DNA from 3 places in the Streptomyces cinereospinus genome. Region 1 is predicted to be linked to each of the others. Evidence: riboswitches for the same ligand, from Rfam matches in the RefSeq annotation. Region 1 holds a riboswitch; each other region holds the start of a gene.
What was found. Region 1 has a riboswitch for cobalamin ahead of ACFF45_RS28240 (cobalamin biosynthesis protein). Riboswitches for the same ligand answer to the same signal wherever they lie in the genome.

Region 1 (3,523 bases):
CGACTCCAGCGAGCCGTGCCAGTGCGTGCCCCAGGTCTGCCCGACCCGGCAGCCGTCCAGGCCGCGTCCCGCGCCGTCGGTGAGGAACGCCTCGCCGCCGTGGACGTCGGCGACCCCGTGGTGGATCTCGTAGCCCTCTACGGGCTCGCCGAGGGCTTCCCCGGCGGGCCGGGCGAGGGTCTTCTCGCGGGCGAACCGCACCCGTACGGGCAGCAGCCCGAGCCCGTCGACGCGCCCGCGCCGGCTCTCGACCTCGTCCTCGATGTGCTCGCCGAGGATCTGGAAGCCACCGCAGATGCCGAGGACCGGGCGCCCCTGCGCGGCTCTGCGGAGCACGGCGTCCGCCAGTCCCCGCTCCCGCAGCCACTCCAGGGCCCGGACCGTCCCCCGGGTCCCCGGCAGCACGACGAGATCCGCGTCGGCCAGCTCCTCCGGCCGGTCCACGAACCGCACGACGACACCCGGCTCGGCGGCCAGGGCGTCCACGTCGGTGAAGTTGGACATCAGGGGAACCGCGCAGACCGCGACGCGCAGCACGTCCGCACCGACGGGCGGGGTGGCGCCCGACTCCCGGACCGCCCCGCGCAGGGAGACGGCCATCCCGTCCTCCTCGTCGATGCCGAGGCCGTGCCGGAAGGGCAGCACGCCGTACGTCCGCCGCCCGGTGAGCCCGTGCAGCATGCCGAGGCCGGGCTCCAGCAGCGAGACGTCCCCCCGGAACTTGTTGACCAGGAACCCGGCGACGAGCGCCTGGTCCTCGGGGGAGAGCAGGGCGACGGTCCCGAAGAAGGAGGCGAAGACGCCCCCGCGGTCGATGTCGCCGACCACGAGCACGGGCAGCCGCGCGTTGCGCGCGATCCCCATGTTCACGATGTCGGTCCGCCGCAGATTGATCTCGGCGGGAGAACCGGCCCCCTCACAGATCACCGCGTCATACGTGCCCCGCAGTTCGGCCAGGCACTCCAGCACGGTGCCCAGCAGCGCCTGCTGCCGCCCACCGTGGTAGCCGCGCGCGCTCAGCTCGCCCACCGGCTTGCCGAGCAGCACCACCTGGCTGCTTCGCTCCCCGCCCGGCTTGAGCAGCACGGGGTTCATCAGCGCGGTGGGCTCCACCCGGCACGCCTGCGCCTGCATGGCCTGCGCCCGCCCGATCTCGGCGCCCTCGCGGGTGACGAACGAGTTGAGCGACATGTTCTGCGCCTTGAAGGGCGCGACCCGCACCCCCTGGCGCACCAGCCACCGGCAGATCCCGGCGGTGACGACACTCTTGCCGGCGTCGGAGGTGGTGCCGGCGACGAGCAGCCCACGGCCGGTCACGCGTGCCTCCCCGACAGCCGCCCGCGCAGCAGCGCACCCGCCGCGCTCACCCCGAACGCCAGCCAGCCGACCCGCCGGGACAACCGGACGGCCCGCTCGATGTCGCCGACTTCCACCGCACGCCCCCCACCGTTCAGCACGGGCCGGTGCTCGATGCGGCCCGCATACGACAACGTCCCCCCGAGCCGTACCCCCAACGCCCCCGCGAACGACGCCTCCACCGGCCCGGCGTTGGGACTCGGATGCCGCGCGGCGTCACTCCGCCAGGCCCGTACGGCCCCCCGCGCGTCGCCGCCCGCCAGCACGGCGAGCGCGGCGGTCAGCCGGGCCCCCGGCCATCCGGCGACGTCGTCGAGGCGGGCCGAAGCCCACCCGTAGCGGCGGTACGCGGGCGACTTGTGCCCCACCATCGCGTCCAGCGTGTTCACGGCCCGGAACCCCAGCAGCCCCGGCACGCCCCCCACGGCTCCCCACACCAGGGCGCCCACCAGGGCGTCGGAGGTGTTCTCCGCGACGGACTCGACCACCGCGCGCGCGATCCCGTCCGCGTCCAGCGCCTGCGGATCCCGCCCGCACAGGTGCGGCAGCCGGGCCCGCGCCCCCGCGACGTCCCCGCTCTCCAGGGCCCGCCCGACGGCCCGGGCCTCCCGGGCGAGCGAGGTCCCGCCGACGACGGCCCAGGTGGCGACGCCGGTCAGCGCGACGGAGGCGGCGGGGGAGGACCGTACGGCCCGGTGGGCGGCGGCGCCCAGCGCGACGGCGCCACCGGCGCACACGGCGGCGTGCAGCGCCCCCCACCCGCGGTGGTCGCGCCACAGCCGGCGTTCCACGGCCGCGGCGGCCCGCCCGAACGCGGCGACCGGGTGCCCGCGGCGCGGATCGCCGAGGAGCAGGTCGCCGAGGAGTCCGGCGGCGGCGCCGTACGCGAAGACGCGGTCGGCACGCATGCGGCTCAGCCGGCCGAGCGGTCGGGCAGGGACCTGGTGCAGGACCTCACTGGGCAGCCGAGCATCGCGTTATGTCCTCACTCAGGGTGTCCACGCCCTGGTTCGACGAGACCGGCGGTGAGAGTTCCTGGCTCCCGGGGCGTTTCCTCCCCGGTCACAGTGGCGGGACCGCGCCGGATTCACACCGGGCTTCCTCTCCTGCCGCCGTACATGGCCCCGGAAGTCCACCATGGGGCCCGAACGGCCGTCAACTCGCCGTTGACCTGCGACGGGGCAGTGTGCTGAGGCCCACACCACACGGGCGACACCCGTCTCGTCCGCGTCGTGCGCCGCGCCCGCCGGCGCACGACGGCGCGCCCTGCCCGGTCCCCCCGCCGGGGGCCGCGTGTCAGGGCGCTCGCTCGCGCGGTCCGGCCGTCAGGCCACGATCAGGTAGATCCCGTACGCCACCGCCGCCGCGCAGCCCGCGAACGCGGCGCAGGCGCCGGTCACGGCCAGGGCGGCCGAGCCGCCCCGCTCCGCGGCGCGCTCGCGCCGCGACAGGCCGGCGATGCCGAGGGTGAACAGGCCCACCAGGGCCACCGTGGCCACGAGGCTGACCCCGAAGACGGAGCCGAGCGCCGCCCAGTCGATCTTCATGCTGCTGCTTCCTTCAGTAACCGGATGCTCAGTACCGGATGACCGGTAACCGGGTGCTCGGGCGAGCGGGGTGCTCAGACCGTGGCCTGGGAGGGCGCCGGCTCGGCGGTCGTCTTCTGCGCGGGCAGCGCGGCGGTGAGGTCGTCCGCCGGCGGGCCGGCCGGAGGCGGGGTCACCGCGGCCATCGCGGTCGTCACGACGCCGGCCGGCTCCTCGTCCGTGTCGTTGACGTTCGTGTGGTCCACGACCTCACGGCGCGAGAGCTTCCAGATCGCGGCGCTGGAGGCGACCAGGAAGACGGCCACCGCGGCGGTGCCCCAGGCGCCGAAGCCGGTCACCCACTCGGCGACCGCGCCGACCAGCGCGGCGGCCGGGAGAGTGAGGCCCCAGGCGACGAACATCCGGGTCGCCGTCGACCAGCGGACCACGCCGCCCTTGCGGCCCAGGCCCGCGCCCATCACCGCGCCGGAGACCGAGTGCGTGGTGGAGAGGGAGAAGCCGAGGTGGGAGGAGGCCAGGATGACCGTCGCGGCGCTGGTCTGGGCGGCGAAGCCCTGCTGCGGCCGGAGGTCGGTCAGGCCCTTGCCCATGGTGCGGATGATGCGCCAGCCGCCGAGGTA
Region 2 (3,523 bases), on a different contig from region 1:
GGCGAGCCCGGCCTGGAGCCGCGCCGCCCGGTCGAAGGCCCGTACGAAGGCGGTGGCGCCGAGCCCGGCCAGCGACCGCCACCGGGCGGCCCGCGTGGTGTGTCCGAGCCGGGCCGCCTGGGCGTCGTGGATCCGGCGCACCGCGTCCAGGAGCAGGAAGCTCATGCGGTACGTCACCAGGGCCACGTCGACCACCGGCGCGGGCACGCCGGCCCGCACCAGACGGGGCAGCAGGTCGGACACGGGCGTGGTGAACGCGAAGAGCAGCACGCCCAGGGAGGCGGCCGAGGTGCGCAGCAGCAGCTCCCCGGCGCGCCCCGCCCCGCCGTCCGCGAGCCCGACGAACCCGTCCGGGCCGCCGACCCGCACCAGCAGCGGCAGCGCGCCGGTGACGCAGAAGCCCAGCGGCACCCGGTAGGCCCGCCACAGCCGGCGCCCCGGCACACCCGCCGGACCCAGCAGCAGGGCCAGCGTCGTCACCAGCACCAGCGCGGCCCCCGGCCAGGGCGGCAACGAGATAGCCAGCACGGTCAGCCCCAGGGCGAGCACGGCCTTGTCCACGGGGTGGCGGCGGCGCCAGCGACTGCTGTGCGCCGCCGCGTCGATCGGCAGCACGAGGCTCAGGCCCCCTCGGCCCCGTCGCGCCCCGGCTCCCGCACGGCACCCTGCCGTTCCTGGGCCGGGGCCGACCCCCGCTGTTCTTGTTCTTGTTCCTGTTCCTGTTCTGGTTGCTGTGCCTGTGCCTGTGCCAGCGCCGCGCCCTGGCGGCGTCCGCGGCGCACCCCGAAGTAGTAGGCGAGCGCGCCCGCGCCCACCGCCGCCTGGAGGGCGAACAGACCGGACTCGATCTCCCCGGAGGGCGGCTCGTACAGCGGCGAGAACCACGGCTCGTAGTCCGGGTCCAGTTCGGTGATCGCCGTCTCCGCCTCGGTGTCGGAGCCGGTGAACGGCTTCTCCTTGTGGTCGCCGAGCCCCAGCACCAGCGGCAGCACGGCCAGGGCGGCGACGGCGGACACCAGCAGCAGGTTGATCTTCGTGCCGCGCTTCATCGGGCCACCGCCTCGGTGCCGGTTCCGTCCGTGCCGGTGCCCTCGGTGCCCTCGGTGCCGGTTCCGTCCGTGCCGGTTCCGTCCGTGCCCGGTCCCCCCGTGCCGGTGCCCTCCGGGTCGGGCTTCCGGCCGGGCAGTACGCCCAGCCGGCTCAGCTCACCCTTGCTGGACTGCACGAGCAGCCGCATCACCAGCACCGTGAGCAGCCCCTCGCTCACCGCGAGCGGGATCTGCGTGACCGCGAAGACGGCGCCGAACGTGCCGAGCGCGCCGAGGAATCCGCTGCCGGGGTCGGGGAAGGCGAGCGCCAGCTGGACGCTGGTGACGCAGTAGGTGGACAGGTCGGCGACGAACGCGCCGCAGAACACGGCGACCATCAGCGGCACGTCGAACCGCCGCAGCAGCCGGTAGGTCCCGTACCCGGCCCAGGGGCCGGCGATCGCCATCGAGAAGACGTTGGCGCCCAGGGTGGTCAGCCCGCCGTGGGCCAGCAGCAGCGCCTGGAACAGCAGGGTGATGGTGCCCAGCACCGCCATCACCGGCGGCCGGAACAGGATGGCGCCCAGGCCCGTGCCGGTGGGATGCGAGCAGCTCCCGGTCACGGACGGCAGCTTCAGCGCCGACAGGACGAAGGTGAAGGCGCCCGAGGCGCCGAGGAGCAGGGTGCTCTCGGGATGCTCCCTGACCTCACGGGTGAGGGACCGTACTCCGTGGACGACGAACGGCGCGGACGCGGCACCCCAGGCGATCGCGTGCGCCGGAGGCAGAAAACCCTCGGCTATGTGCATGGCTCGAACAGACCCTCTCCAGCACCTCGTGGATGGTGTACATCGCGCCTCGGCCGGTCTCCTGGCTGACGGGTGACACCGCCCGTGCTCCGCCTTCCCGGGTCCGAGGACCCAGTGGCTGCCCGTGAGGGCCGGAGCCGGACTTCCCGATCACAGTGGCGAGGGCCGCACCGGCATCACACCGGATTTCCCGTTCACCAAGGCGTGGTGACAGTAGTGCGCCCGCGGGGGTGGTGACAAGCGGCGCATCGGGGCGCGAACGCGCTGGTCACACGGCGCACCCGGCGGACGCCCCGTGTTTCCGGGCCCCGCAGCGGCGGCCCTCCACCGGCCCACGGCGGCGAAGTCGCTCCCGCCGGGCCGCCGCCGGGCCGCCGCGGTCCCCCACTCGGTGCACATCGGTTCGTACAGGGGGAGTGAAGGATGGACCACCCGACGTACACCCACCCGTGCCGTCGCGACCGCCCGGCCCGCCGCCCCGCCTCCGGCGCCGCGACCCGCCGGCCGTCGCCCTCGGCAACGCCTCCCTGCTGGGCGTCGGCCACCTGCTGACCGGGCGCCGCGGACTCGCCGCCACCGCGGCGCCGGGTACGGCCGTACCCGCCTGGGCGCTCGCCTCCACCGCCTGGTGGGGCCGCGAGACGGCCGCCCTGGTCCGGTGGGCGGCGGTGGTCGCCCACGGCTGGTTCGTGGCGAGCCGCGGCACTGCCCGCGCCGCCTCGCGCGGGCGGCGCCCGGTGGCGCTCGGCGTCACCCGGCCGGTGCTGCCGGCGGCCGGGCTGCCGCGGTACGACGCCGCGCGCATCGCGGAGAGCGTCGGCGAGGCCCGCGACCGGGGCGACTGCGCCGGGTTGTGCGACGCGCAGGACGGGGTCCGGGCCGGGCATCGCCTGGCCGACGCCCCGTCGGGCGCCCGGGGCGACGAGGCGGTCGAGGACGGCCGGCGGCTGGAGACGGCCGGCGTCCTGCTGGACAGCGGACCGCGCGGCGACACCGAGGCGTCGGAGAAGGGCTTCGGCATCCTCGCCGAGGTGCTCCCCGAGCCCGGCAACGAACGCACCGCCCGCGCCGTCCTGGACGGATTCCTCGCCAAGGCCTGCCCACCGACAGCCCCCGCGGCCGGGTGGCTGGTGGGGAGGTCACGGCGTCCCCGGGAACGCGGGCACCGGACCGGCTCCGGTGGGAGGATGGAGTCCGCCGATTCGCCTGAGGGGGTTTCACATGAGTCGGACCGTGCGTTGGCTGCTGCTGGCCGTGGGGTCGCTGGCGGTGTTCGGGCTGTGCGTGTGGCTGGGGGACGTGCTGCTGCCCTGGGACCGGCCGGAGCGGATCGGCGCGGGCGCGGGAGCCGGTGCGGTCCTCGCGGCGGTGCTGGTGGCGTGGGGCTCGTCCGTGATCAACTCCACTCCTCCGCCCCCGTCCCCGGGGGCGGGCGGCCATACGGTGTCCGGTGAGCGGTCGGTGGCCACGGGGGACAACTCGGGGATCATCGTGACCGGGGACAACGGCAACGTCCAGCGGTGAGCGCGGAACGGATGCCCTCGTCCGCCTCCGGCGGCCGGGCCGCGGCCGCGGGCAGCAACCCGGGCGTGATAGCGACCGGCGACGACGCCCGGATCGAGCAGCGGTTCGTGGTGCTGCCGCCGGACGCCGTGGGGCCTGCGGTCGACGGCGCGGCCGTCGCGA
Region 3 (3,523 bases), on a different contig from region 1:
GCACGATGTGCGGCAGGATCAGACCGACGAAGCCGATCGGGCCGGCCGCCGACACCAGGACGCCGGTGACGAGGGACACCAGGACGAACAGGCGGGCGCGGAAGCGGGCCACGTCCAGCCCCATGGTCGTGGCGGCCTCCTCGCCGGCCAGCAGCAGGTTCAGATCGCGGGCCTGCACCAGCAGGACGCCGATACCGAACAGCATGGCCAGGCTCGGCAGCCACAGCGTGCCCCAGGTGACGCCGCCGAGACCGCCGAGGGTCCAGGCGAGCACGGCGCGCGCCTCGTTGCCCCGGTCGGTGGTCAGCAGCAGCAGGTCCAGCACCGCCGTGAGCACCGACGCGATCGCCACGCCGGAGAGCACCAGCCGGGCCGAGGTGATCCGGCCGCCGGTGCGGGCGGTGGCGTAGACGAGCAGCAGCGCGCCCAGGGCACCGGCGAACGCGGCGGCCGACAGCGACGCCGGTCCGAGCAGGCTCACCCCGAACACGATCACCGTCACCGCGCCGAGGGACGCGCCGGAGGAGACCCCCAGCAGGTAGGGCTCGGCGAGCGGGTTGCGCACCAGCGCCTGCAGGGCGGTGCCCACGACGGCGAGCCCGGCACCGGTCACCGCCCCGAGCAGGACGCGCGGTGCCCGGATGTCCAGCACGATGGTCGCGCGGGCCCGCGACCAGTCGGGGGTCACCCAGTCGGCGCCCAGCGCGTGCGTCACGATGCCCCACACCTGGCCGGGCGGCACCTGCACCGAGCCGATCGCGAGGCCGGCCGTGGCGGAGACCACGAGCAGCACGGCGAGCACGAGCAGCGTCCCGGCCACGGTGCCGCGGCGCGCGCCGCGTCCGTCCGGTGCCCGTCGTGCTGCCCGCCCGGCGGGTGCCCCGGTCGCGGTCCGGGTCACCGGAAGCTCTCGGGGTGCAGTCCGCGGGCGAGGTCCTCGACCGCGTACGCCGAGCGGACGCCGACCAGGGTGGCGGTCAGCGGCAGGACGACGAACCGCCGGTTCTTCACGGCCGGTACGTCCGCGAGGGCGGGCTGGGCGAGCAGGAACTCCTTCTTCTGCTCGACGCTGCCGGCCCCGGTGTAGTCGTAGACGGCGATGACCTCCGGCCTGCGTTCGACGACCTGCTCCCAGGAGACGTCGCCGAAGACGTCGTCGAGGTCGGCGAAGACGTTCCGGCCGCCGGCCAGCCGGATCAGCTCGGTGCCCAGGCTCTTGCCGCCCGCGGTGAAGGCGGTCTTGTCCCCGCTGTCGTAGACGAACACGGGCACCTCGGGCTCGTCCCGCACGGCGCCGGCGGCCCTGCCGACCCGGCCCCGGAGGTCGGCGACGAGCCGGTCGGCCCGGCCGGTCACGCCGAAGATGCGGCCGACGGTGCGGATCTCGTCGTAGGTGTCCTCCATCGTCACCCGCTTCTCGCCGCAGTACTCGCGGTTGAGATGGGTGTCGATGCCGGCGTCGGCGAACGCCTCGCGGGAGCGGCCCTCGTTCTCGGCGAAGGCACTGCCGTAGCCGCCGTAGACGAGGTCGGGTCCGGTGTCCAGGACGGTCTCGAAGGACGGCTCCTTCTGCGCCAGTTCGGGGATCGCCTCGAAGTCCTCGCGCAGTCCGGGCAGGACGGCCGAGTCGGGGAAGGCGGTGCCGACCATGCGGTCCCTCAGCCCGAGGGCGAGCATGAGTTCCGCCGGGTGCTGGTGGATGGTGACCACCCGGGACGGCGGCCGGTCGTACGTCGTGCGCACACCGCAGTTGTCGACGGTGACGGGGAAGCCCTTGAGCGACGGCGCCGGCGCCTTCTCGTCCCGGGCGGCGTCGCCGGACGAGACGCAGCCGGCGGTGAGCAGCGCCGCCGACAGGGCGAGCGCCGCCGCGGCGCGCAGCGGCCGGCGCGTACGGGCAGGGGGTAACAACCGTGACACGTAGAGCCTCCTGGAGTCCGCGCTCCTCGGAACGGGCCCGCGACAGGGCAGTGTCCTGACTCCCGGATCGACGTTCCCCCTGCCTTCCCGCGCGGTCGGCGCAGTGGCATGTCGAGGGGTGCACTCCCCGGTCACAGTGGCGGGACCGTGCCGGATTCGCACCGGCTTCCTGGTTCCCGTCGCGGCGATGACCCAGTGATAGTACGTGCCTTTGAGTGAGGAGTGACAGGGCGTGCGCTCCCGGCCGCCCGCCTCCGCCTGCCGTCAGGTCTCCCGGACGGCCCGCAGGACGAGGCGTTCGGCGTTCTCGTCGTACGGGCGGCCGTCGAAGCCGCCGAAGACCTCCACCCGGCCGAACCCCGCCTGCTCGGCCATCTCCCGCAGCTCCACCGCGCTGTACACGAACCACACCAGTGTGGCGCGGGTGACCCGGTCGCCCCGCACCAGCACCCAGTCGCTGCGCAGCCGCGCCCAGTCGTCGAGCACGGTGTCGGTCTGCACCAGCAGGTCGTCGCCGCGCCGCACCACCTTGGGCGGGGTGACCCTGCGCGCCAGCAGTTCCTTGCCCGCGAGGTCCAGGACGAGGGTGCCGCCGGGTGCCAGGCAGGTGTGCATGGTGCGCAGCACGCGCGCGTTGTCGGCGGGGTCCTCGAAGTACCCGAAGGACGTGAACATGTTGAGGACGACGTCGAAGCCGCCCGGTGCCGTGTAGGCGCGTGCGTCGGCCCGCACATAGGTGACGTGCGCGCCGGCGTCGGCCGACCGTTCGCGCGCCCGGTCCAGCATGGCCGGGCTGAGGTCCACCCCGGTCACGTCGTGGCCGCGTCGGGCGAGCGGCACGGTGAAGACCCCGGGACCGCAGCACAGGTCCAGCACCCGTGCGCCGGGCGGGAAGGAGAGCAGGGGGGAGGTGCGCAGCAGGTCCTCGGCCTGGGCGTGACGCTGTTCGGAGAAGAGGAAGTCGTGGAACTCCGTCCAGAAGTCATCGTCCTGGAACCCGCCCGTTCGTGTCATGCGGCGTCAGTGCTCCTTCGTCGGGACCGTGAGGGCCGGGCCGTCGCGTGGTACGGCGGTACAAGATCAGCAGCAGCGGGGGGAGCAGGAGGCACTGGGCGGCGGCCAGCAGCCAGAACCAGCCGGTGTTCCCGGCCTGTTCGCCCAGCCGGTACAGCTGCCCGCCCAGCACACCGCTCGCGCAGGCGCCGAGCCCCGCGGCCAGGCGTTGCCGGCCGAAGACCTGGGCGTCGGAGCAGCGGCTGCGGCGCAGCGCCTCCAGGTCGTTCTTGAGGAACAGCACGATGTCGCCGAGCGTGATCAGCGCTCCCCCGGCCAGCAGTGCCGCCCGGGTGCCGATCGCCAGCACGGCCAGCCCGGCGGCCAGGCCCGTGAATCCGGCCGTGAGGGCCACGGCGTACGGCAGGCGCCGGATCCACTGGGCCGCGAGCGGCTGGACGACGATGACCAGCGTGAAGCAGAGCAGCAGCACCAGGCTGTAGAACCCGCTGGAGGCCCGGTCGACGGCGTAGACCGCCAGGTAGTGCTGGAAGTGGAAGTAGAGGTAGAAGGCGAGCGCGTTGGCGGCGAACGGCAGCGCCGCCGGCCC

Region 2: it holds a riboswitch for cobalamin, as region 1 does, so the genes downstream of both, ACFF45_RS04065 (energy-coupling factor ABC transporter permease) here and ACFF45_RS28240 (cobalamin biosynthesis protein) in region 1, are expected to answer to the same signal.
Region 3: it holds a riboswitch for cobalamin, as region 1 does, so the genes downstream of both, ACFF45_RS32025 (ABC transporter substrate-binding protein) here and ACFF45_RS28240 (cobalamin biosynthesis protein) in region 1, are expected to answer to the same signal.

Annotation. Positions count from the first base shown of each region.
Region 1 covers NZ_JBHMCY010000070.1:29,559-33,081, forward strand. The annotation lists gene ACFF45_RS28235 (cobyric acid synthase) at 1-1,317, opposite strand, end outside; gene ACFF45_RS28240 (cobalamin biosynthesis protein) at 1,314-2,264, opposite strand; cobalamin riboswitch at 2,367-2,508, opposite strand; gene ACFF45_RS28245 (hypothetical protein) at 2,682-2,903, opposite strand; gene ACFF45_RS28250 (inorganic phosphate transporter) at 2,978-3,523, opposite strand, start outside.
Region 2 covers NZ_JBHMCY010000005.1:109,251-112,773, forward strand. The annotation lists gene cbiQ (cobalt ECF transporter T component CbiQ) at 1-615, opposite strand, end outside; gene ACFF45_RS04060 (energy-coupling factor ABC transporter substrate-binding protein) at 621-1,049, opposite strand; gene ACFF45_RS04065 (energy-coupling factor ABC transporter permease) at 1,046-1,837, opposite strand; cobalamin riboswitch at 1,872-2,054, opposite strand; gene ACFF45_RS04070 (hypothetical protein) at 3,059-3,361, shown strand; gene ACFF45_RS04075 (tetratricopeptide repeat protein) at 3,358-3,523, shown strand, end outside.
Region 3 covers NZ_JBHMCY010000095.1:14,136-17,658, reverse strand. The annotation lists gene ACFF45_RS32030 (FecCD family ABC transporter permease) at 1-901, opposite strand, end outside; gene ACFF45_RS32025 (ABC transporter substrate-binding protein) at 898-1,920, opposite strand; cobalamin riboswitch at 1,949-2,132, opposite strand; gene ACFF45_RS32020 (class I SAM-dependent methyltransferase) at 2,185-2,934, opposite strand; gene ACFF45_RS32015 (MDR family MFS transporter) at 2,903-3,523, opposite strand, start outside.